DNA from 2 places in the Halarsenatibacter silvermanii genome. Region 1 is predicted to be linked to the other one. Evidence: riboswitches for the same ligand, from Rfam matches in the RefSeq annotation. Region 1 holds a riboswitch; the other holds the start of a gene.
The links. A riboswitch is a leader RNA that binds a small molecule or an ion and turns the genes downstream of it on or off. The one in region 1 is predicted to bind glycine.
Positions count from the first base shown of each region.

Region 2: another riboswitch for glycine. It lies ahead of BLT15_RS06435 (glycine/sarcosine/betaine reductase component B subunit); the one in region 1 lies ahead of gcvT (glycine cleavage system aminomethyltransferase GcvT).

Region 1 is NZ_FNGO01000015.1:37,589-53,176, reverse strand. It holds gene jag (RNA-binding cell elongation regulator Jag/EloR) at 1-670, shown strand, start outside; gene mnmE (tRNA uridine-5-carboxymethylaminomethyl(34) synthesis GTPase MnmE) at 771-2,195, shown strand; gene mnmG (tRNA uridine-5-carboxymethylaminomethyl(34) synthesis enzyme MnmG) at 2,280-4,211, shown strand; gene rsmG (16S rRNA (guanine(527)-N(7))-methyltransferase RsmG) at 4,223-4,942, shown strand; gene BLT15_RS08725 (ParA family protein) at 5,034-5,822, shown strand; gene BLT15_RS08720 (ParB/RepB/Spo0J family partition protein) at 5,815-6,789, shown strand; gene BLT15_RS08715 (potassium channel family protein) at 7,029-7,688, shown strand; glycine riboswitch at 7,914-8,006, shown strand; gene gcvT (glycine cleavage system aminomethyltransferase GcvT) at 8,107-9,180, shown strand; gene gcvH (glycine cleavage system protein GcvH) at 9,708-10,094, shown strand; gene gcvPA (aminomethyl-transferring glycine dehydrogenase subunit GcvPA) at 10,095-11,453, shown strand; gene gcvPB (aminomethyl-transferring glycine dehydrogenase subunit GcvPB) at 11,450-12,898, shown strand; gene BLT15_RS08690 (tetratricopeptide repeat protein) at 13,049-13,597, shown strand; gene BLT15_RS08685 (DUF951 domain-containing protein) at 13,655-13,852, shown strand; gene ychF (redox-regulated ATPase YchF) at 13,873-14,961, shown strand; gene rpsF (30S ribosomal protein S6) at 15,095-15,394, shown strand; gene BLT15_RS08670 (single-stranded DNA-binding protein) at 15,418-15,588, shown strand, end outside.
Region 2 is NZ_FNGO01000009.1:80,328-95,915, forward strand. It holds gene BLT15_RS06380 (trimethylamine methyltransferase family protein) at 1-864, shown strand, start outside; gene BLT15_RS06385 (trans-sulfuration enzyme family protein) at 845-2,044, shown strand; gene BLT15_RS06390 (thioredoxin domain-containing protein) at 2,177-4,264, opposite strand; gene BLT15_RS06395 (4Fe-4S dicluster domain-containing protein) at 4,301-5,611, opposite strand; gene BLT15_RS06400 (DUF47 domain-containing protein) at 5,874-6,524, shown strand; gene BLT15_RS06405 (YeiH family protein) at 6,540-7,523, shown strand; gene BLT15_RS06410 (iron-containing alcohol dehydrogenase) at 7,699-8,814, shown strand; gene grdD (glycine/sarcosine/betaine reductase complex component C subunit alpha) at 9,035-10,180, opposite strand; gene grdC (glycine/sarcosine/betaine reductase complex component C subunit beta) at 10,216-11,778, opposite strand; gene trxA (thioredoxin TrxA) at 11,797-12,114, opposite strand; gene trxB (thioredoxin-disulfide reductase) at 12,216-13,427, opposite strand; glycine riboswitch at 13,765-13,871, shown strand; gene BLT15_RS06435 (glycine/sarcosine/betaine reductase component B subunit) at 14,068-15,351, shown strand; gene grdB (glycine reductase complex selenoprotein B) at 15,397-15,588, shown strand, end outside.

The DNA of each region.
Region 1 (15,588 bases):
CACTGTCAGTAAAGCTGAAACGGTTGATGAAGCTGTCGAAAAGGCACTCGCTGAACTGGGAATAGGACGAACTGAAGCAGAAATAGAAATTCTGGATGAGGGTAGTTCCGGGCTTCTGGGAATTATAGGTAAAAGGGATGCCGAGGTTAAGGTCACTCATCTCAAAAAACCTGAAGACATAGGCAGAGAATTTCTCGAAAAGATTCTTGAGGCCGGGAATTTAGAAGTCGAAGTGGAGCATGTAAAGGAAAAAAGCGACGATGAACAGCTTTATTACAACTTCCATTCAGATAACGAACTCGGTCTGGTTATAGGTCACAGAGGCGAAACACTGGACGCTTTCCAGTATCTGACCTCTCTGGCCGTAAATCGTGAAACTGAAAGTTATCACCGGGTGATGCTTGATGCAGAGGGTTATAGAGAGAGACGCCGCGAAACACTGGAAAGATTGGCTGAAAAAATGAAAAGAAGGGCTATTGAAACCGGCCGCAAAGTTATGCTCGATCCCATGCCCCCGCATGAGAGAAGGGTTATTCACCTGGCTGTTAAAGATGATCCCCGGGTTAAAACTTACAGCGAAGGAGAAGAACCTTTCCGCAAGGTCTTGATTGAAACCACCATGAACGAGCAGTCTCAATCGAAATCTCATAGTACCGGGGCGGGAAATTAGTTTTAAAATATATAAGTGGCGGTAGATCACCCAGTAGGGCTGCCCTGCTGGGTTTTTTTATCGGATAATCACAGGATTTAAGGAGGAGTGTTTTAAAGATATGTCGGAGCGAAAAGATGGGGATAACCAGAGCAAAAATACACCTGAACAGGAGGAGACTATTGCCGCAATAGCCACTCCAGCAGGCAGCGGCGGGCTGGGCAAGGTGAGAATAAGCGGCTCCCGGGCTCTGAAAATTGCCGACAGCGTATTTACTTCGCCTTCCGGTAAGAGTTTATCAGAGGTCGCCAGCCATACGATACATTATGGTTTTATAAGGGATAAAGAAGAAAACAAAATAGATGAAGTGCTTGCTCTGGTATTAAAATCACCGCGTTCATTTACCTCTGAAGACACGGTAGAATTTGATTGTCACGGAGGGATGATGCCCTTAAATGGAGTTTTAGAGGCTGTGCTGCAGGCGGGGGCCAGGATGGCTGAACCGGGGGAGTTTTCCCGGCGGGCATTTCTGAACGGCCGCATAGATCTGTCTCAGGCTGAGGCTATAATAGATCTGATAAATTCCCAGACGGAAAAGAGCAGAGAGTTAGCTATGCAGCAGCTTCAGGGGAATCTTTCTTCCCGTATCAAGGATTTAAGAGATGACATGCTGGAATTGTTGAGTCAGCTGGAGGCTACCTGTGATTTCCCCGAGGATGAAATTCCCGGATTTGCCGGTGATGAGCTGGATGAAAGAATAGAAAATATGTTATCGCCTCTAAAGAAGCTTATAGCCAGCAGCAGAGAGGGCAGAATTTATCGCGAAGGACTCAAAACCGTGATTGCGGGAAAACCAAACGTGGGCAAGTCCAGTCTACTCAACACATTACTAAATGAAGAGAGGGCTATAGTTACCGAGGTTCCTGGAACCACCAGAGATGTAATTTCTGAGATAGTAAATCTCGAAGGAATTCCCCTCAGAATAACTGATACCGCTGGAATTAGAACAACCGATGACCAGGTGGAAAAAATCGGTGTGGCCCGCAGTGAAAGCTCTCTGCGCAGCGCTGATCTGGTGCTGTTTATGCTCGATGTCAGTCAGGGGCTGACAGAAGAAGATAGGGAAATATTCGCCAAAATTCAAGAAAAACCTTTAATCATACTGGTAAACAAAACGGACTTGCCTGCGGATTTAGATAGAGAAAAGATCGAGAAAAATTTCCCGGGGGCTCCTGTTTTGTTTATTTCGGTAGAAGAGCGTCGGGGTTTAAAAGAATTGAAAGAGACCATCGTTGAGCTGATTTTCAGCGACAGGGTCGTAGGAGATCATGATTATACCGTAACCCGGCTCAGACACAGACGGGCTCTGGAAAAAGCCCGCGAAAGTCTTGAGCATATGCAGCAGGCCTGCAAGCGCGGTATGCCAGAAGATATGCTCAGCATCGATCTGCGGGATGCTCTGCATGAGCTGGGCAAAATAACGGGGGAAACTGTCACCGAAGATATGGTGGAAAAAATATTTTCGGATTTTTGCGTGGGCAAATAGTCTTTAAATCGGGCTTAAATACTCAATATTTATCGAGATGTTTCACGTGAAACATTTTTAAACGATTTACAGGAGGTATATATTATGAGTGAGCGGGATGCCGGTTCCGGAAATTATACCAGCGAATCTCCCAAAAAATACGATGTCATAGTGGTGGGTGCAGGTCATGCCGGCTGTGAAGCAGCTCTGGCTCCAGCACGCATGGGCTATCGGGTGCTGGTACTCACCGTAAATCTGGATCACGTAGCTTTTATGCCCTGCAACCCTTCGCTGGGAGGGCCGGGTAAAGCTCATATCGCCAGGGAGATAGATGCTCTGGGAGGGGAGATGGCGGTAAACATGGATAAAACCATGACTCAGATTAGAATGGTTAACACCAGCAAGGGGCCGGCAGTTCAGGCACTGCGGGGTCAGGCTGATAAAGCTCGATATCACGAAAGAATGAAACAGGTTTTAGAAAATCAGCAGAATCTCGACCTCAAGCAGGATGTGGTTGTTGATCTTGTCGTAGAAGAGAAGAAGATTTCCGGAGTGGTGACCAAAACAGGCATATTATATCGAGCTGATAAAGTCATTCTGACAACCGGCACTTTCCTTCGTGCCTGTAATATCATCGGTGAGGCAAGATACAGCGCCGGTCCTAACCAGCAATATCCCGCCAACAGTCTTTCAGAATCTCTGGAGGAATTGAACTTTGATCTGTTGAGATTTATGACCACCACCCCTCCCCGGGTAAAAGGCAGCACCGTTGACTTTTCTAAAATGCGAGAGCAACCTGGAGATAAGGGTAATCTCAGTTTTTCTTTTACATCCGATTCACCTCTACAGGGAAAAAAGCAGGATTCATGCTGGTTGACACACACCACCGAAAAAACGCATGAATTGATAAGATCTCAGGTCGATAGAGCACCTTTGATCTCGGGTGAGATGGAAGGAACCGGGCCCCGTTATTGTCCTTCTATAGAAGATAAAGTTGTGGAATTTCCCGATAAAGACAGTCATCAGCTCTTCCTGGAGCCGGAAGGTAGGAGTACTGATGAATTTTATATCTCCGGTCTTTTTACCGGACTGCCGCTCGATGTCCAGCAGAGAGTTCTCGAAACTATACCCGGGCTGGAGCGGGCGGAAATTATGAGGCCGGGCTATGCTATTGAATATGACTGTGTCGCCAGCGGTCAGTTTGATCTGACCCTCGAGACAGATTCCATCGAGGGTTTGTATACCGCCGGACAGATCAACGGCACCTCCGGCTATGAAGAGGCGGGTGGACAGGGCTTGATAGCGGGAATCAATGCAGCGCTGGCTCTGGAAGGCAGAGACCCCCTTATTCTCCAGAGGTCTGAGGCGTATATTGGTGTTTTGATCGATGAACTGGTCACCAAAAACCCCCGCGAACCCTATCGGATGCTAACTTCGCGTGCTGAATACAGACTGCTTTTGCGGCAGGACAATGCCGATCAAAGGCTCACCCCTCTCGGTCGTGAAACTGGGCTGGTGAGTGATAGGAGATGGGAAATTTACAAGAACAAAAAAGAGCAGATAGAGGAGCTGGAAGATTACCTGAACAATACAAAAGTTACTCCCACCAGAGATGTAATACAGGCGCTTCAGGAACTGGACAGCGGTGGGCTTAAACAGGATGCAAATCTGGAAAAAATCCTGCGCCGGCCCGAAATTTCTTATCCGGATCTGAAAAAGATCGTGGATGATCTGCCGGAATATCCTCGAGAAGTTTTCAGGCAGGTGGAGATCTCCAATAAATATCAGGGCTATATCGACAGACAGCGCCAGCAGATTAAGGAGTTTGAAAGGATGGAAAATCGCCTTCTGCCCGAAGATATCAACTACGATGAACTTTCCAATCTTCGCCAGGAAGCTCGGGAAAAATTATCGCGCATCAGACCTCGATCTTTAGGCCAGGCCTCCAGAATTTCGGGTGTTTCGCCGGCAGATATTTCTGCCCTGATGATTTATCTGGAAAAAGAGGAAAAAGCCGATAAAGAAAAAGAGGAGTGATGATAATAGCCTTGCAGGAAGAATTTCGTTTGCTCAAAGAGGGAGCAGATCTGATCGGCATCTCGCTATCCAGACAGAATTTGGAGAATATGATATCTTTTTTAGAACTTTTACAGCGGCGGAACAGAAGAAAAAATTTAATTGGGACGAAAGGTTCACAGAAAATTATTATACGCCATTTCCTCGATTGTCTGGCCCCTCTTTCTCTGGAATCCATACCTTCTGGGGGGCCGGTGCTTGATATCGGCAGCGGGGCCGGTCTGCCAGGATTTTTGTGGAGCCTGGCCCGTCCGGATATAGATTTTTATCTGCTCGATTCTCGACAGAGCCGGATTGATTTTATCAGATCATCAGTCAACAAGCTCGATATTCATAACTGTTTTCCCATTGCAGAAAGAGCGGAAATTTTGGGGGATGATCCCGATTTTCGAGAGAAGTTTAACTTTGTCACAGCCCGAGCAGTGGCCCGGGCGGGTGTCGTGCTGGAATATGCTCTGCCGCTGGTCAGAGTTTCTGGCCAGGTGGGTTTATATAAAGGGCCAAATTACAGGGAAGAGTTAAAAACAGCTGCAGGAGTTGCTGAAAAAATGGGTGGGTCTGAAATTATTGTCCGGAAAATTGACGTTCCTTATCTGGAAGAAGAAAGGTATTTTCTCATTTCCAAAAAAGTAGAAAAAACTCCGGAAAGATTTCCCCGCAGCGTCGGAGTTCCCGAGAAGCGACCTCTTTAGGCAGGAGATAAGGCGGTTTGATAGAATTATATTTACAGGATTAGTTTAAATTTACAGGAGATCAGGGCCAGGGGCCCGGGGGAGGACAATCATGACTGATAGAAATGAAGAGAATAACAAAGCATATATAACCGCTGTGGTCAATCAAAAAGGTGGGGTAGGAAAAAGCACCACCGCCGTAAATCTGGGAGCGGCGCTGGCCAGAAAGGGAAAAAAAGTTCTCATTATTGACATTGATCCCCAGGGCAATGCCACCAGCGGACTGGGCGTGGATAAATCAGAACTCGAACACAGCATTTATGAACTTCTATTGGGCAGTCAGCAGTTCGATACACTGGTTCAGGATCTGGACGAGGATAATCTCAAACTGCTGCCTTCCAGCATCGATCTGGCCGGGGCTCAAATCGAACTGGTATCACAAATATCCAGAGAGAAGAAGCTGGCCCAGGAAATAGAAGGGAAGCTGATAGATTACGATTATGCTTTGATCGACTGTCCTCCTTCTCTGGGACTTTTGACGCTCAATGCTTTATCCGCTGCTGATGATATTATTATACCAATACAGTGTGAATATTATGCTTTAGAAGGTTTAGGACAGCTTCTGGATACAGTTGAGCTTGTCCAGAACAATTTAAATCCCTCTCTAAAAATCAGAGGTGTGCTTTTAACCATGTACGATGCCCGCACCAATCTCTCCTCTCAGGTGAGCGAGGAGGTTGAGAAGTTTTTTTCCGACAGACTTTATGAGACGGTAATACCCAGAAATGTCAGATTAAGCGAAGCTCCCAGCTTCGGTCAATCAATATTTGCCTATGATCCTTCTTCCCGGGGCGCAAAAGCTTACAGTCAGCTGGCAGAGGAGGTGCTCGAGAATGAATGAAGAAAAAAAGAGTCGACTGGGCCGGGGACTCGATGCTCTGCTGGGAAGCAAAGGGGAGCATGATCAGGAGTTGAAGGATATAAATCTCGAGAGAATTGAGCCCAATCCCTATCAGCCCAGAGATAATGCGGCTGCTGAAGAAGAGCTGGAAGAACTCGCTGAATCAGTCCGGGAAAACGGGATTCTGCAGCCTGTTATTCTCACCACCTCCGGGGAAGGATATTATCTTGTGGCCGGGGAAAGACGCTGGAGGGCTGCCAGAAAAGCCGGCCTGGAAAGGATTCCGGCTCTGGTTAGAGATCTGGATCAAGATAAAATGATGGAACTTGCTCTGATAGAGAATATTCATCGGAAAGATCTCAATCCGCTGGAAGAGGCTCGCGCTTATAAACAGCTTCTTGAAGAGCTTGATCTCACCCAGGCTGAATTATCCTCGCGCCTGGGCAGAAGTCGTTCAAGTATCAGCAATTCACTCAGATTGCTCAAACTCCCTCTCGAGGTACAGGAATATGTTTCACGTGAAACATTATCAGCCGGACAGGCCAGAACTCTGGCCGGTATTGACAGCAAAGATCAGCAGATAAAAGCAGCTGAAAAGATCATGGAAGAGAAGATGAGTGTGAGAGAAACCGAGAAGTATGTTTCCAGGCTCAAAAAAAGCGCCGAAGAGTCAGGGGAGCGGAAAGATAAAGAGTTATTGAATATTGACAGGCTGTCCCAAAAAGTCAAAACTGAAACCTCTGAACCAGGAGAACAGCTGGATGAAGATGAGATCGATGTAAGGCATTCAGATGGAGGGGTAGAAGACAAAAGCAGGCAGGTCCGCCGCAGCAGCCTGGAAAAACAGCTGTCCAGAATGCTGCCTCTGGAGATAAAAATAAAAGAGGATGAGGAGAGCTGGCAGCTGCATATAAAAGCTGATAGCCTGGATCAGCTGGAAAATCTGCTCCAAAAGTTTGAAGAATAAGATTTCAGATCCGATCCTGATTTTTTGATCGTCCTGACAGCAGGCTTAAGTTAAACCATCTGATTCTTCTATAGAACAGTTGGTGAAATAGCCATATATACTCGGTTATCAGGAAAAATTTCACTGTGAACAGAGCCTTGTAACTTCCAAAAATAAGGAATATGAATATGCCCAAAACTATATTCTATCCTTATATGGAGAAGATCCAACCATCTTAATTGATAGGGGTGTTATAATTCATGAATATAATAATTGTCGGGGGCGGCAAAATGGGCAGATATTTAATCAATGATCTGAATAGAGACGAGCATGACATCATTCTGGTTGAGATGGATGAAAATAAATGTCAGCGGCTCCAGGACCGCTTTGATATCGAAACTGTTCAGGGAGATGGAGCTGATGCCGATGTGCTGGAAAAAGCGGGCGCAGAAAAAGCTGATGTGGTTTTAGCGGTTACCAAAGATGATCAGGATAATCTTGTTATATGTCAAATCGCCGAAAGAACATTTGGGGTCGATCGAACCTTCACCACCGTCAATACCCCCGGCAATGAAAAGCTTTTCGACTGGCTGGGAGTAAATGTCGCCGTAAGCAGCGCCTCTATACTTTCTGCGCTGGTAGATCAGGAAGTCAAAGTTAAGGATATGAAAGAGCTCCTTTACCATGATCTTGACGGTCTCAATCTTTTCAGGCTCACGGTGGCTGAGAACTCACCTGTCGAAGGTAAGAAATTAAAAGAAATCGATATGCCGCAGGAAGTGGTTTTTGCCTCTGTTCTGCGGGGCGATTCCCCGCTGGTTCCCCGGGGGAATACCAGGTTATTCAAAGATGATTTGATAATTTGTCTGGCCCGCAATGAGGTAAAGGAGGATGTAGAAAACCTTTTCAATCCCGAATAACAGCAAAATTGTCGGAGATAATTATTAATTCATTTATTTATAATATATAAAAAATCTGAATTTATAGGAAGGAATTCTGCTGTTTAAAAAGAATATATATAATGAGTCAGAGAAAGTATTCTGGGAGCAAGCGATTTTTACGGAAGTAAATCAATATACCATTTTTGAAAATATCATATACAGACCTATACCTGCTGACATATCAACACAATATGTCGATTCCGGTTGAAGTTCAGGAGAGAGTCCCTATTTGGGCGCCGAAGGTGCAAGGTTCCTGCGGGAACCGAAACTCTCAGGCTTAAGAATCCTGGATGGACGGATCTCTGGACAGGTTAACTGGACAGGGGAGGCTATATTAATTTATAGCCTCCCCTATTTTGATTCTCTGGAGGAAAATATTTGATGGAGGTGGTTAAAAATTAAAAGAACCCCGCTTTATCATCGGCATGAAGAGCTGGAAGCCAGCATGACGGATTTTGGCGGCTGGGAGATGCCCGTTGAGTACGAAGGAATTATCAAAGAACACCGCAATGTTAGAAAGAACTGCGGTCTCTTTGACGTATCTCATATGGGTGAGATTTTTCTGACCGGCGAGAGAGCAGCAGAGTGCGCTGATTACCTGCTGACAAACAGTATAGCTGATATGTCAGCTGGATCTGTGGTTTATTCACCCATGTGCTATGAGCATGGGGGAGTCGTCGATGATCTGATGATATATCGGATGGCCGAAGATGAATTACTCCTGGTTGTCAATGCAGCCAATCGAGAAAAAGATTTTGAATGGATAAAAGAAAAAAGTTTTACTGATGTCGAGGTCGATGATAGAACCGAAGAATATGCTCTGCTCGCCCTGCAGGGGCCTGCTGCAGAAGAAGTATTAAACTCTCAGGCGGATTGTGAGCTCGGTGAAATCGACCCATTTCAGTTCAGCCAGGGGAAAATAGCCGGAGTGGATACCATAATTTCTCGAACCGGATATACGGGCGAAGACGGTTTTGAACTTTATTTTGCCGCCAAAGAGGCTGATAATGTCTGGCAGCGGATAATGGAATCCGGGAAAAGCCATGATATTCAGCCGACAGGACTGGGGGCACGTGACACTCTCAGGCTGGAAAAAACGCTCTGTCTTTATGGCCACGAGCTTTCAGAGGAAATTCACCCGCTGATGGCCAATTTGAGCTGGACGGTTGATTTTGACGGAGGCGATTTTATTGGCCGGGAAGCCCTGGTGGAGATCAGAGAAGAAGGATATGATAAAGAGCTGGCCGGTTTTATAGTTCGGGAAAGAGGCATAGCCCGCAATGGTTATGCAGTTCTCAGCGGTGATAAAGAGATTGGAGAGGTTACCAGCGGTTCTTATTCTCCCAGTCTGGAGGAGAATATTGGCCTTGCTTATATAGATAAGGAATATTCTGAAGTGGGCAGAGAGATTGAGATTGAAGTAAGAGGGCGTTCTCTGGCTGCCGAAATTGTGAAGACACCTTTTATATAACCTGCAAAATGGTTTAATAAATATGGCTCTTCTCCGAAACAGCTGGTTAAAATTTCAAAGTTCGTGTCAGCTTCCAGTAATAAGCAGTATGAATATGACTAAGATATATTAAACCAGCTGATATGGAGAAGATTCATATATATATGAAATTTTAGCATCAGATGATTTATAAAAGGATCTTCTTGTTATCAGTTGATAGATATCGTATAAGACCGCTATCATGACAATAGTGGCTGGAAGATATAAAGCAAAGTGATACTCGAAATTTTTCGAAACTCAGGTTGAGTCCACGGCCAAAAAATAGTGTCCCCGGCTCAGGATGTGCCGGGCTGAGCGGGAGCTCAAGGACGAGCTTTCGCGAAGGGAGCGCAATTTTTTGGCCGACAACTAAACTTAAACCGGGGAAAAATTTCATTGTGAACGAAGCTTTATATCTTACAGCACAATTAAAATGAGGTTTTACACACCTATTATCCAACTGAATACAAGAAGATCCTTATAAAAAATCACAACAGGAGGCGGATAATATGGAAGTACCGGAAGATTACTGCTATACGGAAGATCATGAATGGATAGCCGTGGAGGATGGCTCTGGCAAAGTTGGTTTAACGGATCATGCTCAGGAAGAGCTGGGAGATATTGTTTTTGTTGAGATGCCTCAGGAAGGCGACGAATTCGACAAACATGAAAACTTTGGTGTTATCGAGTCTGTCAAGGCTGTTTCCGATGTTTACACACCGGTCAGCGGTACGGTCGTGGAGGTCAATGAAGATCTGCTCGACAGCCCTGAGCTTATCAATGATGAACCCTATGAAGGAGGGTGGATTGTTAAAATTGAGCTCAGCGATGAATCCGAACTTGATGAGCTCATGGATGCTGAAGAATATCAGGATTATCTGGAGGAGGAAGCCTAAATGAGTAATATTTCTTATATCTCCAACACCGACCGGGAACGGGAGGAAATGCTTTCTGCCATAGGCGCGGAAGATGTAGAAGAATTATTTTCTGCCATACCTGAGGAGGTCATGCTGGATCGTCCCTTTGAAATTCCCGAAGGAATGTCGGAAATGGAGCTGGTCGAGCTGGCTCAGGAAAAGGCCGAGCGCAACTTGAGCCTGGGGGAAATAGATAGTTATCTGGGAGCCGGTTCCTATGATCATTATCTGCCGGCTATTATCGATCATCTGGTACTGCGCCAGGAATTTTACACCTCTTATACCCCTTATCAGGCCGAACTCAGCCAGGGAACTCTGCAGACAATTTATGAATATCAGAGCATGATATGTGAACTGACCGGGATGGGGATCTCTAATGCTTCGCTGCTCGATGGAGGTTCTGCTGTCGGAGAAGCGGTGTTAATGGCAGCGCGATTTACCCGCAGCGATAAAGTTGTTCTTTCGAGCACTGTTCATCCGGCCTATCGTCGAGTGGCCCGCACCTACGGATATCCTCAGGATATAGATTTTAATGAGATAGAGATGCACGAGGAGGAACCTGTAGTTAAAGTCGATGAAATTATCGATGCTGTTGATGCGGAAACTGCTGCAGTCGTAGTTCAATATCCTAACTTTTTTGGAGCAATAGAAGATATCGAGAAGTTAAACGATGCTCTGGAGGACAGCGACACTCAGCTTATCGTTGTTGCCAATCCCATAGCTTTAGGTATGCTGACTCCGCCGGGAGAGCTCGGTGCTGATATCGCAGTGGGAGAAGCTCAACCTCTGGGCAATGTGGTTAATTACGGCGGCCCCTACCTGGGATACCTGGCCATAAGAGATGATAGAAGGCTGCTGCGAAAAATGCCGGGACGTCTTTCTGGCCGCACCACTGATGATGAAGGCAACGAGGGCTTTGTAATGACCATGCAGACCCGGGAGCAGCATATCCGTAGAGAGAGGGCAACATCAAATATTTGCACCAACGAAAATCTGAACGTCGTCATGGCCGCAATTTATATGGGAGCGATGGGCAAACAGGGACTTCAGGATGTGGCCGATCACTGCTATCAGAAGACTCGCTATCTCAAGGATCAGCTGGCTGAATTGGAAGGTGTTGAGATAGTCAACGGCGACAATCACTTCCATGAGTTCTGGATGAAGACCGATAAATCTGCAGCCGAAATTGAAAAGGGAATGATAGAAAGAGGGATCCTGCCCGGGGTCGATCTTTCGCAGTTCGGAGAGGTCGAAGGACTATTGGTTAATGTGACGGAGAAAAAATATAAAGAGGATCTGGATAATTACGTTTCCACCCTGGAGGTGGTGCTGCAATGAAGGAACCTTTATTGAAGGATTACAGCACACCGGGCAGAACGGGTTATTCGCTGCCAGAGATAGAAGTGCCCGAAGTCGATCCCGGCGAAAACCTGCCCGGATGGGCTCTTCGTGATGAGGCGCCCGGGCTGCCGGAGGTCAGCGAGGTTGATGTTGTCAGACATTTCACGAGTCTCTCAGAACTCAACTATGGTGTCGATTCCGGCATATACCCGCTGGGTTCCTGCACCATGAAGTACAACCCCAAGGTTAATGAGGATATTGCCAGAATACCCGGGCTTACCATGCTTCATCCCTATCAACCGGAAAGACATGTTCAGGGCTCACTTTCGCTTCTCTACGAACTAAAACAATATCTGGCCGAAATCAGCGGTATGGATGAGGTCAGTCTCCAGCCAGCCTCCGGAGCACACGGGGAATACGTTGGCCTGCAGATTATATTGAATTATCTCGAAGATAACGGAGAAGGCGATCGAAATAAGGTAATAGTACCTGATTCAGCTCATGGAACCAATCCGGCTACTGCCACCATGTGCGGTATGGAAGTGGTTGAGATTGAATCAAACGACAGAGGAATGATCGATCTCGATGAGCTGGAAGAAGCAGCTGATGAAGATGTGGCCGCGCTCATGCTCACCAACCCCAACACGCTGGGAATCTTTGAAAAGGATATCAGGGAAATAGCCGAGATTGTTCATGAAGCCGGGGGTCTTCTCTATTATGATGGAGCTAACATGAATGCTGTAATGGGCTATGCGCGCCCCGGAGATATGAATTTTGATGTGATTCATTACAATCTGCATAAGACCTTTTCCACCCCTCATGGAGGCGGCGGTCCCGGATCCGGCCCGGTAGCTGTAAAGGAGGAATTAAAACCCTATATTCCTGCTCCTGTGCTTTCTAAAGAAGATGATGAGTATTACTGGGACAGCGACAGGCCCAAATCGCTGGGCAAAGTCCATGCTTTTAACGGCAACTATGCAGTCATGTTGAAGGCATATGCCTACATTCGCGGCCAGGGAGCCGGAGGTCTTAAAAGGGTATCGGAAAACGCTGTACTCAATGCTAATTACCTCAAGCAGCAGCTCATCGATGAATTTGATCTGCCCTTTGCAGCTGACAGCTTTCACGAGTTCGTTATATCGGGACGCAAGCAAAAGAAAGAACACGGAGTTACAACCCAGAATATCGCCAAACGTCTGCTGGATTACAATCAGTACGCTCCCACCATATACTTCCCGCTGGTCGTCGAAGAAGCTATGATGACGGAGCCGACGGAGACTGAGAACAAAGAATCGCTGGATAACTTTGCTGATATCATGAAAACTATAGCCAGAGAAGCAGAAGAAGACCCTGAGATGGTTAAAAATGCTCCTCATGAGGCCCCGGTCGGGCATCTTGATGAGGCTGAAGCGGCCAGAAACCCCGATCTCTGCTGGGGATAATGAGACTGAAGTTGATAATTGAATGATCACATCACAAAACAGGGCGCTCCTGCCCCGGTTTTGCCCGGGCATGGAGCGCCTTTTTATCCTGCGGCGGCTGTGATATAATGCTATAAATGCAGACGGCGGCTGCTGGAGGTGCTTTTTGGCATGCGCAAAGAAGAACATATCGATAAAACCTCCGAAGAGATAGCGAAGGATTACAGGCGGGCGGAGGAGATGATTAAAAGGGGAAAGACTTCAAAAGCCGAGCAAATTCTCGATAAAATTCTGGCAGAAGATGAAAAATTTGTTCCGGCTTTAAACAAGCTGGCAGTGATACAGATCAGAGCCGGCAGAACAGATGAAGGAGAAAATCTGCTGGAGCGCGCTTTGAATCAGGACCCGGATTATCCTCCTGCACTCAGCAATCTGGGCAATCTTGCCAAAGAGGCAGGGGAGCTGGACAGAGCTGAAAAGCTTTACCGGCAGGCTTTAGAGATCAATCCCGAGTACGGACCCGCCTACAATAATCTAGGTGTTATTAAGCGTGAGGGCGGAGAATATAAAGATTCAATCAAATTTTTAAAGAAGGCTCAAAAGCGGGGAACTTTCTCACTCAAAACCGACAGCAGGCCTTTTTACCGCGATCCTGGCTGTCTTCTGCCGATGATTTTGGCCGGTCTTATCGGCATAGTGGTCATAATATGGATTGTTTGATTTTGTTATTTTTTAAAATCAGATACAAAGACCAGGTCGTAAAAGGGGTGAAACATCATGAACTCTGCTGATGTTAAACCAGAAGATATAGTTAAAATGAAAAAACCTCATCCTTGTGGTGCCAATCGCTGGCGGGTCATTCGGGTGGGCATGGATTTTAAACTGCGCTGCTGTGAGTGTGATCGGTTTGTTAGAATGAAGCGAAAAAAATTTGAAAAATCATTTGCAGAAATTCTGGAAAAGGCTGAAGAATAGATCAGTTTTGGAGGTAAAAAATGGAACTCGGTATAGTAGGACTTCCCAATGCAGGCAAATCAACCCTGTTCAATTCTCTTACTGAAGCAGGTGTGCCGGCAGATAGCTATCCTTTCTGTACGGTCGATCCCAATGTGGGAGTGGTAGAAATTGAAGATCGGCGGCTGGACAAATTAAAAGAACACTATCAACCCGAAACCTGCCGGGGTGCACCCCTGAAGTTTGTGGATATAGCCGGTCTGGTGGCAGGTGCGAGCCGAGGTGAGGGATTGGGCAACGAATTTCTCTCTCATATCAGAGAAGTAGATGCTATTGTGCATGTGGTCAGGCTTTTTGCCGGAGGCGAAGTTGCCCATGTTGAGGGTGCTATTGATCCTCTGCGCGATGTAGAAATACTGGAATCGGAATTGATCATAAAAGATTTGGAAACCATATCGCGCCGGCGTGAGAAAACGGAAAGGATGCTGAAGACGGGGGAAAATAAATACAGAGAAGAGGTCTCCTATCTCGATCATCTTCAAGAGGAGCTGGAATCGGGCAGACCGGTGCGGCTTATGGATCTGAACGAAGCTGAAGAAGAGCTGGTTGCAGAGTTATTTCTGCTCACGGCCAAACCCACCCTTTTTGTTGCCAATCTGAGCGAAAACAAACTCGAAAATCGCGAAAATAATGAAAGCATTCTCGAGATGCGCCAGCTTGCTGAGGAGCGAGGCGAGGAACTTGTGGAGTTATCTGCTACCTTCGAGGAGGAGCTGGTGGAACTTGATCCCGAAGAGCAGGAGCTTTTTCTCGAGGAGATGGGGCTGGAAAGCCGGGGGCTGGAAAGATTAAAAAGGGCCGGGTATGATCTTTTGAATTTGATCACTTTTTATACGGTTGTCGGAGATGAAGTAAGGGCCACTCCGGTGCCGGCCGGTTCCACCGCGCCGGAAGCAGCTGGCAAAATTCATTCCGACATGCTGGAAAATTTTATCAGGGCTGAGGTAATAAACTTTTCCACCTGGGCTGAAGTAGAAAATATGGAGGCCGCGCGATCTGAGGGCCTGGTTAGAACTGAGGGTCAGGATTATGTAATTCAGGACGGTGATATATGCTATTTTAAGTTTTAATAAAACGATTTAAGCTGCTTGCAAGTAAAGCGGCTGGGTGCTATAATAAATAAGGTATCTTTAATGAAGGATATCTTCCATGCTTCTGCCAGAAGCGTAGAAGCCATAAGTCCAAATGGAGGAGGTGTATTAATTGCCAGAAACAATGCGCAAATACGAAACTACCTTTGTCTTAAACCCCGATCAATCCGAGGAAGCGCGCGAGCGCACTCTCGAGCGGGTCAAAGAGGTCATTGAATCCTCTGACGCTGAAATCGAAGAGATCGATGAGTGGGGGGAAAAGCGGCTCGCTTACGAAATCGATAACCAGCGTACAGGATATTATGTAGTTATTGAGTTTGAAGGCTCCCCTGAAGTTACCGATGCCCTGAAAAGGGAATTCGGACTGATAGGCGATGTCATGCGTCATCTGGTCGTACGCAGAGATAAGTAATATTAAATCGGTGGTGTTGTAAAATGTTGAATAAAGTAGTGTTAATAGGCAGGCTTACCCAGGATCCTGAATTGAGATATACGAGCAGCGGGACTCCCGTGAGCAATTTTACTCTAGCTGTGGAGAGAAATTACAAGAACAGAGACGGGGAAAGAGATGTAGATTTTATTCCGATTGTAACCTGGCGGGGCCTG
Region 2 (15,588 bases), on a different contig from region 1:
TATGATGAGCCGACCTCCCCTCTGATGCATTCCTTTGAAGCTGTAGATAAGCTGCTTTACATGGCCGAAAATAGCCTGCCCACCAATTATTCACCTGGGATGATGGCTGGGTCGACCGGCCCGATCACGATGGCGGGGGCAATGACTCAGGCGAATGCCGAAATTATCTCCGGTCTGGTAATTCATCAGCTGAAAAATCCCGGAGCACCTTTCATTTATGGAGCTGGGACCTCGCCGGTGGATATGAACAGCATGCAGCCTACCTATTCTGCTCCGGAAGCGGTGGTCAGTCAGGCGGGCCTGACCGAAATCGGTCGTGAGCTCTACGAGCTTCCCACCTGGGGTTTTGCAGGCTGCAGCTCTTCAAAACTGGCTGACAGTCAGGCTGTATATGAAGCTTCTAATTACATGATGATGGCTGGAGTTACGGGAACAAACTTAATTCACGATGTGGGTTATCTGGAATCCGGCATGACTTTCTCCTTTGATCTGCTGGTGATGTGTGATGAAATTATAGGTCAGATTAGAAGGATGATGGATGGAATCAGGATCGATGAAGAATATCTGGCCCTCGATGCTATAGGTCGGGTCGGGCCCGGAGGACATTATCTGGGGGATGAACACACATTTAACCACTTTAAAGAAAACTGGCAGCCTGAACTCACTGATAGAGATACCTTTGAAAACTGGCAGGAAAGAGGAAGCACTTCCATGCTGGACAGAACCAGGGGAAAAATCGAGGATATTCTGGAAAACCACGAGACCGAAAAACTCTCAGCAGAGGCGGATAAAAAGATAGATGCCATAATTGCAGAGGCAGCAAAAAGAGAGAAGGTGAGTTCTGATGAAAGAGCCAGAAAATAATGGGGAAGATGGTGATTTTGCTACCAGAGGAATTCACAGCGGGGAAAACACCTGCTCACGAACAGGCGCTTTAAAGGCTCCTGTATATTATGCCTCCAGTTTTGAATTTGAAGGGGTGGAAGATGGAGCCCAAAAATGCGAGGATTTCCATGCTGGTTATTGTTATACCAGGCAGAGCAATCCCAGCCAGACTGTATTTGAAGGCAAAATAGCGGAGCTGGAAGAGGCAGAGGCTGCACTGGCTTTTGCTACCGGGACCGGGGCTGTAAGCGGTCTGCTTTTGCATCATCTAACCCCGGGAGATCATGTCATCGCTGACAAAACAACCTATAGCTCGACGCATTATGTGCTGGAGAATTTGCTCGGAAAATTTGGAGTGAATACTTCTTTTATCGATACTGGTGATCTTGAGAAGGTGGAAGAGGCTATCAGAGAAGAAACAGAGCTTATTTATATAGAATCGCCCGCCAACCCCACCATAAAAATTATCGATATAGAGGGGATAGCAGATCTGGGAAGAAAGCACAGCATATTGACTGCTATAGACAGCACTTTTGCCACGCCCTATCTGCAGAGCCCTCTTAATCTGGGCATGGATGTCGTCATTCACAGCGCTACCAAGTATATAGGAGGGCATTCTGATGCCATGGGTGGTGTTCTGGCGGGAAGTCAAAAAATGATGGACAACATCCGCCATGACACCCTGAAAAACATCGGGGCGGTAATATCTCCCAGAAATGCCTATATATTTTCGCGCGGTCTGGAAACTCTTGAGGTCAGAATGAAAAAACACTGCCGGAGTGCCCGAAAAATAGCCGGATTTTTTAAAGAGCATGAAAAGATAAAAAATGTTAACTATCCCGGCCTGGAATCACATCCGGGGCATGAAAATGCCAGAAAACAGATGACGGATTACGGCGGCATGATAAGTTTTGAAGTAAAAGGTGGGCTGGAAGCCGGCAAAAAAGTTATGGAAAATGTCGAGCTCTGCACACTGGCCGTCGACCTGGGTCATGTAAAAACTTTGATAGAGCACCCCGCTTCGATGACCCACTGGTATGTGGATAGAGAACAGAGATTGGAATCGGGTATCACAGATGGCCTGGTGAGAATTTCGATCGGCCTGGAAGATGCTGAAAATATCCGGGAGGATCTGGAGCAGGCTTTAGCTTCTCTGTGACTTCAAAAACAAATATTATTTATGAGGAGAACTTCCCCTGAATAAGCGCAGCCAGCGCGCCAGCTGCTGCTATATTCAGGGGGGCTTCTAATGCCGAAAGACATTAGCCCCCACCTATATTCACCGGTCGGTTCAGCTTTTCAACCTTTGTATCAGCTCCTCCTCATCTGCGATCGGAGGCCGGCAGGTCCTGCCCTCACAGATATATGCAGTCCATTCTGTTTTTTCTTTCAGCTGACGCGAGGCGGCCTGCTCATTCACCTCTGCCAGCTTTTCCCGGGTGTGATCATTTATCAGCATAGGCGAGGTGAAGGGCAGATATTTGCGGTTTAGCCCCTCGAGCAGCCCTGACATTTTGTCTCCCTCTTTTTCTGTGACCAGATAAAGAAGGCGGCGGTCTGCAGTCAGACCGGCGGCAGCGGTGAGCAGCGCCGTAAAGCTCTGCGGATGTTTTTTCAGCTGACCGTAAACCGCTTCCAGGATTTTGACCGCCTTATCTGTCAGCTCAAAATCTCCTATCAGGCCGGAGAGTTCGATCCAGTTTTCGGCGGCTATAGAATTGGCCGAGGGAAGAGCCCCATCCTGAAAGTTTTTCCTGGTCAGCGGCAGATCATCGCTGTCGGAACGAGTTTGATTCAGGCCACCCTGTTCTTCATCCCAGAATTCCGTCAGAAGCTCGTCGTTCAGTGCGCGGGCCAGCTTGAGATGTTCCGGATTTTGATCTGCCCGATAAAGCTCGATAATCCCTCTGATCAAAAAAGCGTAATCCCGGGCATATCCCTGATAACGACTCTCGCCCCGGCAGTACCGGGCGTAAAGTTTAACTTCGTTTTCGTTCTCTTGCAGATACTCTTTGATAAATCCGAGATTTCTGCGGGCGATTTCCAGATATTTTTCCTCCTGAAGCACCCTGCCAGCCCGGGCGAAGGCGGCCAGAGCCAGACCGTTCCAGCCGGTGAGCACCTTTTCATCCCGGAAGGGCCGCTGACGCTTTTCCCTTTCCTGGAAAAGCCGGGTTAACTCCTCATTCCATTCCTGCCAGATCTTATCCCGGCCCCTGATATTTTCCGGACCCCTGCCCAGCAGATTGGGTATATTCTTGCCCTCAAAATTTCCCGATTTTGTTATAGCGAACTCACTGCAAAATTTCTCACCTTTTTCTTTGCCCAGAATATCGATGATTTCCTCTTTCTCCCATATATAATATTTGCCCTCTTCACCTTCGACATCGGCATCCTCGGCCGTGTAAAAACCGCCTTTTTCTCCCAGCAGATCGCGTTCGAGATAGGTGAGTATCTCGCGGGCGGTGCGGGCGTAACTCCCGGTTCCGGTCAGCTGATAGGCTTCCAGATAGGCCGAAGCGAGCAGGGCGTTATCATATAACATCTTTTCAAAGTGCGGTATAAGCCAGCGCCGATCGGTGGCATAGCGGGAAAAACCGAAGCCGATCTGGTCATATATACCTCCGGCTGCCATCGTGTCCAAAGTTTTTAAAGCCATTTTTTTCAAACTTTCATCGCCGGTGATGTGGTGATAGCGGAGCAAAAACAGCAGAGTATGGGGCTGGGGAAATTTGGGAGCGGAGCCGAAGCCGCCGAATTTTTCATCGAAACTCTCTCGCAGCCCGGAAACGGCGCCGTCGCAAAGCTTTTTCAGCTCTGTCCGTTCAGGGCTATCTTCGCCTCCTTTAAATTCTTCTCCCACAGATATCCGGGCCGGCTGAGTTTTTTTGTGCTTATCCGAGAGTGAATTGATGATTTTTTTGCCCCTTTCGATCAGGGAGTCCGGATTCTGCTGCCACTGCCGGCCGATCTCCTCCAGAATCTGGATGAGCTGAGATTTGGGCAGATAGGTCCGGGCGAAAAAAGGTTTTTTATCCGGGGTCATCACCACCGTCAGCGGCCAGCCGCCCCGGCCGGTGATGGCCTGGCAGACCTCCATATAAAGGCTGTCGACGTCGGGCTGCTCTTCCCGATCGACCTTGATGGGGATGAAGTTTTCGTTTAAAACCTCTCCCACCTCCTGATCCGAAAAGGATTCTTCCTCCATCACATGACACCAGTGACAGGTGGAATAACCGCTGGAAAGAAAGACGGGTCTTTTCTGCTGGCGGGCCAGCTGGAAGGCTTTTTCATCCCAGGGCTGCCAGGCGACAGGATTTTCAGCGTGCTGTCGTAGATAGGGGCTTTTTTCTTCATTCAGCCTGTTCTCGATTGTCATAATATCACCCTTTCAAAATCGAAATTGCTTATCAATTCAGGACAGCCTGCTGATCAGCTTTTCCAGATATCGAGATTTCAGCTGATCGCTGGCCAGAGCCTGAGCGGCAGGCGGCATCTTCAGAATGGCCGAGAGCACCGCGGCCATGGCGCGGTGGCTGGCAAAGGCCTGATTTTCGAAGATCAGATTGGGAAGCTGTCCTTTTTCGATGGCCATCATCACGGTGCGGTGTATTGAGTTGACAGGAGTTATAATTTCCCGCTCCCGCCGCTTTAGCTGCAGGCTGTCGTTCGGGCAGGCCCGCAGGCAGACGCCGCAGCCCAGGCAGATATCCCGATCGATCTCGATCCGCTTTTCGTCCCGGCGGCTTTCTCGGTCCGGGCTTTTGCCGGATTCTTCCTCTGTCTCCGGCGTTTTCATCGTTATAATATCTATATGGCAGGCCTCGATGCATTTGCCGCAGCCGGTGCAGCTTTCCCCGTCGACCTCCGGCAGATATGGGGAGGTTTCCACCGGATTGAGCGAGCCGAACTTGCGAACAGCCACAAGAGCTTCACAGCAGCAGCCGCAGCAGTTGCAGATGAAGGAAGGTTCCTCGCGCACGTTTTCTCCGAACTGTACCAGTCCCTCCTCGCGGGCTCGATTCAACAGCTCCAGCCCTTTTTCGGTGTCGACCCGTCGGGCGTGATCATGACGGATCAAAGAGTCGGCCGCGGTATTGAAGGTAAGACATATCTCCAGAGGATTATCACAGGCCTGATCGAGATGATGCATCTTATGCCGGCAGTAGCAGGTGCTTACCCCGATATGCTTGGCCGTCTCGATAATATGGCTGGCCCGTTCGTAATCCAGGGTGTGGATAAGGTTATCGCGGGAGAGCACCTCCTCCTGCACAAAGACCCGACCCGGGCGGGTCTCGGCGCTGAGAAAAAGCTCTTTGATGAAATCCTCCTCCACGTTTATATATTGATGGAGCAGTTCTGACAGCAGCTCCTGATCTAAATCTTCCCTCGTCCGCATCAGCGAAAATTCGAAGAAGCCAGCCATCGGCGGGGGCAGAATATATCTCTTATTGTCCTCATCATCCCGGGCATCGAGCAGTATCGCCCGGCTGGCCAGCTCATCGAGAATTTTCTCCGTCTCGGTTTCATCCCGGCCGAGAATGCGGCTGGCCTTAGCGACGGTGAAAGGCCGGATGGGAAGCTGGGCTACAATTTCTGCTTCCTCTTCGCTGAAAAGCATCTCCAGAATTTTATAGAGAGTCTCCGAGGGGGGAGCCCCCTGGGGGAATTGATTCAACCGCTCGATCAGATTTTTATAGGCGGAGCGGGCCGTTTTGTGCGCCATTTATTATCACCATCCATTATTTTGAAGTGAGTTTTTTTCGGCCGACTTATTTTAATGGTACTTAAGCTGACAGCACAAATCAAGCGCTGATAGTTATTAATTGCAAAATAGGAGCACTCAATGAAAAAATCTCTCGATTAAAGGCCTAAAAGGATGACATAAACCCCATCCTCATGTATAATGTTCTAGTGATGCGGCGTTTTAAACACATAATACATGATATTAAAAAGCAGGCAGACTGAAAAGAGGAGGAAAGGAAAACATGGGAAGATTGTGGGGGGATTTTGACAGGATCGAATCGGACTTTGAAAAATTGACGGAGGAAGTCAATGACTGTATGAGCTGTTCTTTTCAGGCCATGCTGGCCTATATCGAAGAAGGGGAGACCGACAGGGTGCGGGAGCTGAATAAAAACGTTCACACAAGCGAGAGTCAGGCTGATTCCATCCGCCGTGAAATATTGAATAATATCATAGAGGGGTCATTGATGCCCAGCACCCGGGTCGATATGTTAAATCTTTTGGAGGCCATAGACGATATAGCCGATCACACAGAGGATATGCTCGATGAGATAATCTTTCTCCATCTCGACTTCTGCTGTCTGGACGAGAAGAAGCTGGAGGAGATGACAGACCTCATAGAAGAGCAATACAGCAAAATGGCAAAGGGGATAGAAGTTCTCTTTGAGGACATGAACCAGTCGCTGGTGTATGCAGGCGAGCTCGAAGAGCTGGAGTCAAAAGTCGATGGCATAGAGGAGGAAATCACCCGCTCTGTGGGGCGGCTGGATCATATCTCTCCCGGAAAAAAACTGGCTCACCGCAGCCTGATAAAAAACGTATCGGACACTGCTGATCTAATCGAGGATGTCGGCGATAACATGGAGACCATAGTTTCGGTCAGAAAAGGGTGAATTACGGTTAAAAAAATGAAAAAATATATTCCTGGTCTGCTCCTTTTGCTCGTCATATCGATAATCGCTATCTTCATAGCCGGATTTCTGCCCGAATATGTCGGCAGTGTTTTTATAGCGATTTTAATAGGTATATTGATAAATAACACCGTCAATCTCAATAAAGCAATTTTTGGCCCGGGCATCAGTCTGGGGCTTAAAAAAATATTGAAGATAGCGATTGTGCTGCTGGGGGGCACGATCAGCCTGCAAAAACTGGCCACAGTTGGGGTCAGAGGTCTTTTCGTTATTCTGGTGATTATAGGGCTGGCTTTTATACTCACATTTATTCTGGGCAGGATATTGAATATCTCCCTGAAAAAAAAGATATTAATAGCAGCCGGACTTTCGATCTGTGGAAATACAGCAATAGTCACCACCGCCCCGCTGATCGAGGCTGAGGATAGAGATATTTTCACGGCCGTGAGTATAGTTACCCTGTTCGGTGTCCTGGCAGTCTTTGTATATCCATTTATGGGGATGGCCGCCGGCATATCCGATACTGTTTTCGGCGCCTGGGCCGGAACAGCGATAAATGACACTTCCCAGGTAGTCGCCGCCGGATTTATATTCAGTGAAGAAGCCGGCAGAATTGCCGCCATGATAAAACTGGCCCGCAATGTTCTCATGGCGCCGGTTATTCTAATTGTGGGTTATTTTTACGGCAAAAGACAGAAAGAGAAAAAGGGAAAGATAAATATACTCGAGATCTTTCCCGCCTTTATACTGGGATTTTTGTTTTTAATTATCCTGAACAGTCTGGGAATTATCACGGAAAATATGGAGCCCGTGTTTGATCAAACCTCTCAATTTTTGATCCTGCTCGCTTTAGCTGGAATAGGTCTTGAGGTTAAATTTAAGGATTTAAAAAAGGTCGGGGTTAAGCCCTTCATAGTCGGCTTCAGCGTGGCAATTTCCATGGCGGCGGTCAGTATATTGATCAGCGGTACGATATTTTGAAATTTGGAATCAGACTGCAGATTTTCTGCTGAAAAATGCATATCCTGTTAAAATTAATTATTTTGTTGGATTTGCTTTTTGCACGCTGAGAAAATACTATGAAAACCAGCCATATCGGGACCGGATTCTACATATCGAGGAGGGAAGATAATGCTGGATAATTTTTTCATTCAAAGTGCCCGGGGAAGTTAAATTCGCGAGCATTGAAATATTGCCCCGAATTATAGAGGAGAAGGATCTAAAAAAACCACTGCTGGTTTCGGATGAAGGCTTAAAAGAAGTGGGGCTGGTAAAAAGGGCAGAGGATATTTTAAACGATGAGGATATTGAGTTTAGAACATTTTTAGATGTGCAGCCGAACCCTTCGATCGAAAACGTCGAGGATGGATACAGCCGGTTTGAGGAATATGACTGTGATTCAGTTATCTGTCTGGGAGGAGGAAGTCCGATAGATGCTGCCAAATCAATTGCGATTCTCGCCGCCAATGATGGTGATATAATCGATTATGAAGGCGTGCACGCGGTTGAGAACTCACCGGTTCCGATAATAGCGGCTCCCACAACAGCAGGGACCGGCAGCGAGGTCACCCCGGTTTCTGTTATAACCGATGAGGAGAATAATTTTAAATTCACAATATACAGCCATAAAATAATCCCGGAAGTTTCGCTGCTCGATCCGGATTTAATCACCAGCCTGCCGGCCGATATAGCTGCCTCTACCGGCATGGATGCGCTGACTCATGCCGTCGAGGCCTATCTATCAAAAGTTACAAATCCATTTGCCGACGCTTTAGCGGAAAAAGCGATGGAACTGATAGGAAAAAATGTGAGGAAGTTTGTCGCGGACAGGAAAGATAATGAAGCAGCCTCCAGTATGCTGCTGGGGAGCATGTTCGCAGGTCTGGCCTTTTCCTGGGGCAGGCTGGGTAATGTCCATGCCATGGCTGAACCCCTGGGAGTATATTTTGATATTCCTCACGGAACAGCAAACGCTGTGCTGCTGCCGGTCGTGCTGGATTATAACGCCCTGGCAGATAAGGGAAAATACAGGAGAATATATAATTATATCAGCAGAAAAGAGGCGGAGGGATTTTCACCCGGGCTTTTAGCAGAAAAAGTATATGAGCTAAATGAGAAACTGGGAAATCCCGGCTCTTTATCGGAGCTGGATGTTGACCCTGATTGTATTCCCGAGATGGCAGAAGATGCCATGAAAAGCGGGAACGTGAAGATCAATCCCCGGCAGACAGACTTTGATGATATATGTCGGTTATATCAAAAGGCACTTTGAAAAATTCCTCCCGGGAAGCATCGCAGACAAATAGCTGGAGATTGTGACGGGTCTGTACCTCCTGAGCCGGGGACACTATTTTTTGGCCCTGGACTTAACCTGAATTTCGAAAAATTTCGAGTATCACTTTGCTTTATATCTTCCAGCCATTATTGTCATGATAGTGATCTTTTACGATATCCATCTCCGGCGGCAGACCTGCATAAAAAAAGGGCAGGCTTTAAATATATCCCTTTTTTTCAAGATGGCTGCGAGCTGCCTTTTGGTCCTCCCTGGCTACCATGACCACCGGGCCCGAACAGCCCATGCCGGTCTCGGCATAGATATCCTCCTGCCAGAGAGACTGGCGGGCCTTTTCTATATCGAGAACATCGAGGCCGGCGATCTCGGCATCCGTGTTCTTTTCGGGCGGCGCGGAGATATCTTCATCGCCGGCGGTTTTTTCATCCCTGTCTTCAGCTAAAATATCTTCCAGGCCGGCCGTGCGAGCTTCCTGCAGCACTTTTTCATATTTCTCAAGCAAATTTCCCCGTTTTGCTTCTGCTATATATTTTATGGCGCCGGAGATAACCGCAGCTCCGGAAGCGCGGGAGATGATACCGATTATCCCGTCCTGACCTTCGCCTATGCCCGGACCGTAGCCAAAGCCGACTACTTCGCGGTTTCCTCCGCCCTCCCGCGCGGAGAAAAGCTTCATCAATAGATTGCCGGTCAGAGTATCGCAGACCATGACATCGCAGCTGCCCAGCAGCAGATCGTTGCCCCGCATAACGCGGCCGCCGTCGCCGCGCGCCGATTCTGCAAATTTTATCCCCAGGCCGTTTTCCTGCAACTCGAGCAGTTTCTGCTCGGTCTTCCGGGCTCCTTCCACATTCAAAATACCCAGTTCAGGCTCATCTATGCCTAAAGCCCCGGCGGAGGCCAGCCCTGCCAGAGCATTTTTAACCATGGCTTCAACCCGGTCGGAGGCGCTGGAACCGGTGGTGGTGGCGATGAGCATCTCCTGACCGCTGCAGGGAGCGATCACCCGGCCCACTGTGGCCGTGCCCAGGGGGAAACTGTAATGGAGGGTGACAGCACAGTCTATCTCGCCGGTTTCTAAAAGCTTCTCCATCCTGGTGTGGGCGCTTTCTAAATCCTGACAGCTGTGGTGTTCTATCCCTGCCGGTTTCTCCCGCCCTATTAAAACCGGCTCTATATAATCAACTTTCTGATCGGCCAGTCGGGCCCCTTTGAGCAGTTCTTTTTCCCCGTGTTCGCTGCCGGGGGTTGTCAGCCCGACCCGTATTTTCTCTTTGCAGTCGCCCTTTTCCAGTCCATCAGCTATTTCCAGCAGTGCCTCTGCCACTTTTTCCTTATTTTCCATCATTACCACCTCTTCCCTGAGAAAAATTCATTTTATCACTCGCTCTCCTGGCGGAGCCGCTCGCCTATATCTCTCATAGATTGAGCTATTATATTTTTGATCTCCTCTTTATCGATCTCACCTCCGGCTTCAGGTCCTCCATCATCGTCGATCTCGCCGGAGTTTCTCTCCAGCAGAAAGGAAATCCCGTCGAATTGATTGGTTATTCGGCCCAAAAAGAGGCTGCCCTTGCCGATGATCAGCGCTCTTTCCAGCTCTCCTTTCTCCATCATCTCTGCCGCCGGACCGATAAAGGGAACCCCGGAGGGAATATGACCCTGAGTGGGAGCAAATCCCGGCATTCCGTGTTCATCGACGAAATTCATCATCTCCTGCTTTTCGAGATCGCCGCGCTTTACGCCCAGAGCGGCTATCATTTTGTAGTTCGACTCGGGCACGTTGCCGGCGCCGGCAGGCTCGGTTACCTCAGGGTTTTGCATCTCGACAGAATATTTATCGACGTCGGTAAGGGAGAGGTCGGCCCGATCGAGAGCATCGGTGACCAGCGCGCTGATGACAGCCTGAGGAGAGGAACCTCTGCCGACTGTGTGCCTGCCGGTTATATCGGTACGCAGCACCGGGCTTTCACCGTCATCGCTGCTTACGGAAAAGGCAAAACCGCCCAGAGTATCTTCCAGTACGGGCATATCTTCCTCCAGGTGTGCTTCTCCGTTCATGCCCAGCTTGGCCACAGCTCCTCCTGCCACCACGGCCACCCTATCATAGATATCGGCTTCTACCAGAGCGGCTGCCTGCATCAGAGCATGAGCAGGAGCAGCACAGAAACCGCGCACATCGCTGCCGCTGGCGTTCATGCAGCCGGCTTTTTCGGCTATCGCCTTGGCGAAGTTGCCGCCGCCGCGCTGATTCATGTCTCCGCAGGCTTCCTCCGAACATTCGATGACATAATCTATCCCGTCCAAATCCAGGCCGCCGGCAGCCAGGTGTTTCATGGCCAGAACTCCGCTGGCCTTGGCGGCGATGTTTTCCAGCATGACATGGGCGGAAAGATTTTTATCCTCGCCGTGAGCCTCTTTCACACAGCCGATCAGCTCCCCCTGCCAGCGAAGCGGTTCAGCCCTGCCATCCTCGATAAGCTCTTCGATCTCTGCCAGTCCGGAGCTCTCAGGCTCGAAATCCATATTCTTGAGGACGGGATGGTCCTCGATTTTAGACTCGATTTTGCGGCAGAAATTCTCGGCCAGCAAAACCAGATCAAAAACATCGACCGCCTGCATGAGAGCGTAAAATTCGTCTTCGGGCATTATCTCTCCCCGGGAGCTGAATCGGCCGCCCTGCTCACCGGTAAGCAGATTATCCTGCTCGTACCAGGGAGTCTCGATCTCCTCCAGCTCCTCCGGCAGAATGCCGCCGATATAGGCCTGGTTGGGTGCGTAACGTCTGCACTCCTCAAAATCGCGCAGATAGTTATCGAGCTTATCGAGATAATCCTGTCTGCCGTTCTTGCGGGCTTCAGTCTGAGTTGTTCCGCCTGCCTTAAGAATATTCGGCGTATGGGCCAGCACATAGCTGCTGCCGTCTATCACAGCTTTGCTCATTTACAATCACCTCCCCGATCACAGATATTTCTGCAGCGCATCTTCAACCTCATCTATGGTCAGATCATCTCCGGTCAAATGTTCTTTTTTCTCGCCATCCTCGTAAATTACAATAGAGGGCAGGCCCATGACCTGCTGACCCAGGGCCAGCCTTCTGTTCCCCTGGATATCGAGCGTGGCGAACCTGGCTTCCTCCTCATATTTCTCGGCCAGTTCTTCAAAATCAGGGGCCAGCTCCTTGCAGGGCTCACAGCTTTCGCTCCAAAAATCCACCACGGCCAAACCTTCAGCTTCTAAAATTTCAGTTTCGAAATTGTCTCCATCCAGTTCCAGCATCTTTTTATACCTCCCTATCCTCATAAGATAACAGGAAAAACCTAAAAATTTTACAGTTCCAGTGTTTTCCTTTCACCTTTTGCTTTTTAGCAGATCGCCTCTCAGGCCAGAAGACCTTCCAGATCCTTCGCTGTGGGACGTATAATTCTTTCTTTTTCTTCTCCACCAGCTATGGTTATCACTGTCGGGATCTCTTCCACGCCATAACGGTCGGGGATGAAATCGTTGCCGTAGGCATCTATCCTGACCAGCTCTTTATCTGTTTTTTCCTCGATTTCCAGCTCTTCCAGCAGCCGCATCGCTTCCAGACTGTCGTCATCGGTGGGGCTCCAGAAGAAAACGATCACCTCAGATTCGGTATCCAGCACGTTTTCACGCCAGTGTTCTGTCGCCTCCAGATATTTCTGGCACTCGACTGCGGCTGTGGCCCCGTCTCCGGCAGCGGTGATAACCTGGCGTACGGGCTTCTGGCGGACATCCCCGGCAGCATAGACTCCCGGCACATTTGTCCGCATACCCTCATCGGTGACTATATAACCGGATTGATCGAGTTCTACGCCGGTATCCTCCAGAATTTCGGTGCTCGGTTCCCGGCCTACAAAGATAAAAATACCGTCATAATCGAGTTTTTGCAGCTCTCCGGTTCTGATATTTTCCACCACAGCCTTATCCACCATCTGATCGCCCTCTATGCGTTTGAGGGTGGAATTCCAGACGAAGTCGATTTTATCGTTTTCATAGGCTCTTTCCTGAAACAGACTGTCGGCATCCATTTTTCCTTCCTCGTGGATAACAACAAGAGTCACCCGGCGGGCGAAATTGGTCAGATAAATAGCCTCTTCCACGGCCGAGTTGCCGTTGCCGACAACCATCACATCGAGATCGACAAAAAATTCGGCATCGCAGGTGGCGCAGTAGGAGACACCGCGTCCCTGCAGCTCTTTCTCGCCCGGTATGTCCAGTTTTCTGGGTTCTGCGCCGGTGGCGATTAATATGCTGCGGGTATGATAGGTTTTGCCGTCTTTGGTCATCACTTTTTTAGGAGAACTCTCCAGATCCAGCCTCTGAACTTCACCATCGGCGGTCAAAGCGCCAAATTTTCGGGCGTGTTCTTTGAAATTTTTGGCCAGTTCCGGGGCCGTGATATCCGTAAAACCCGGATAATTTTCCATCTCCTCATAATCGGTCAGCTGTCCGCCGGCGCTGTCGCTTTCTAAAACCAGCGTCTTTAACTTCGAGCGCGCGGCATACACCGCCGCGGAAAGCCCGGCCGGACCGCCGCCTGCTATCACCAGATCATAAATTTTATCCAAGGCAGCCAGCTCCTTTCCTGATCGACCATTATTTTTTTAATTGTATTTAAGAAAGTGATTTAGTGCACAACTTTATCTATATTAAAACAGAATTTTTGACCGCTGTCAAACACTCAATCCCGGCTAAAATGCCCTTTTTTCTCCTTTTCAGCAGCAATATCGCCCAATATCGACTCGAAAGCGGCCTATTTATAGTTTTATCAGGGCAAAAGTTCTACTTGACAGACTTAAATTTTTTATTTATAATTAAACACGAAATGACTTTGTGAGAAATTTATTAAACCGAGGTGGTCCCGAAGTATACTGCGGGAAACAGAAAAATGGATAATGCGGATGGTTGAAGGAGATGGGAGAGTGCCGCCTCTGGCGGCCGCCGAAGGGGTAAGCCGGCTGTTTTTCTCGACGGTCGGTGAAACTCTCAGGCAGCAGGACCATTTCCGGACATCTCTCTGGAGAAGAAAATTTCCGAAGGGGCAGCCCGCCGGACAGCTAATTTTGCCGTATCAAGCCGACCGGCCGGGTAATCTCTCAGGTGATCTGACAGAGCAGCGATGAGGGTGAATTTCTCTCATTGCTGCTTTTTTTATCTCACAGCTTAAGCCATGTCCGAAGCTTTCAATAACGAGGGGGGATTGCAGATATGAAGCTGGAACTGGGAAGAATAAAGATAGAAGAGGTCGAGCTGGGTTCAGAAAACGGAATCGAGGACGGCAAACTTTCTATCGATGAGGATGAGCTGGTTCAGCTCATCTGTGAGGACAGCCGGATAAAATCGGTCGAGCTGACCCTGGCCAGACCGGGAGAGAGCACCAGAATCATTCCGGTCAAAGACGTCATCGAGCCTCGCTGCAAGGTAGAGGGCGGCGAAGTATTTCCCGGCTTTGTCGGTGAAAATCAGGTGATGGGCAGCGGCCGCACGCTGGTTTTGGAAAATACCGCGGTGGTGACGACCGGCGATATCGTCGGCTATCAGGAGGGCACGATCGAGATGAGCGGACCGGGGGCGGAGTACACACCTTTTTCGGAGACGCTCAATATCGTGATCGACTGCGAGGTCGAGGATGATATAGAGGATCATAGACACGAGGAAGTTCTGCGGATCATGGGGCTGAAAGCGGCCCAACATATCGGCAGGATAGCCCGCGGAACCGAGCCTGACACCATCGAAGAGTACGAGCAGCCGGCCCTGAATGAAGCTGCAGGCGGCGGCGATTATCTGCCCCGGGTCGGTTATATTTACATGCTGCAAAGCCAGGGGCTTTTACACGATACCTACGTTTATTCGGTCGATGCCAAGGAAATTTTGCCCACCATCATCTCACCGACCGAGGTTATGGATGGAGCCATAGTCAGCGGCAACTGCGTATCGGCCTGCGATAAAAATACCACCTATTTTCATCAGAACAACCCGGTGATCGAAGAACTCTATCGCGAGGACGGCCGGACTTTGAATTTTGTTGGCACGATCATTACCAACGAAAACGTTACTCTTGATGACAAGGAGAGGTCCTCCGATTTCACCGCCCGGCTGGCCGAACAGCTCGATTTAGATGCGGCCATCGTCAGCGAAGAGGGTTTCGGCAATCCCGACGCCGATCTGATCATGAACTGCCGCAAGCTGGAAGGACGAGATATAAAGACAGTTCTGCTCACCGATGAATTTGCCGGCAGCGATGGAGCCTCCCAATCACTGGCCGATTCGACACCGGAAGGGGATGCAGTCGTCTCCACCGGCAATGCCAATGAGATAATAAGGCTGCCCGCCATGGAAAGGGTGATCGGTCAGGATAAATTTGCCGACAGCATGGCAGGCGGTTTCGAGGGAAGTTTAAAAGAGGACGGCAGCATCGAAGTTGAGATACAGGCTATCATAGGGGCTACCAATGAACTCGGATTCGGTTATCTGACCGCCCGGGAATATTGAGAGCGGGCGGCAGCTAAATTACTCGCTTTGAAATCACGAGGAGGGATGAAAGTGGCTGAAAGAAAAGCGGTTCATTATCTAAATCAGTTTTTTGGCGGCATCGGCGGCGAAGAGGCAGCCGATACGCCTCCGCGCCTAAAATCAGAGCCTGTGGGTCCGGCGGGGGCGCTCAATGCGCAGCTCGATGACTGCTGCGAGGTGGTGAGCACGATTATCTGCGGTGATGATTACTTCAGC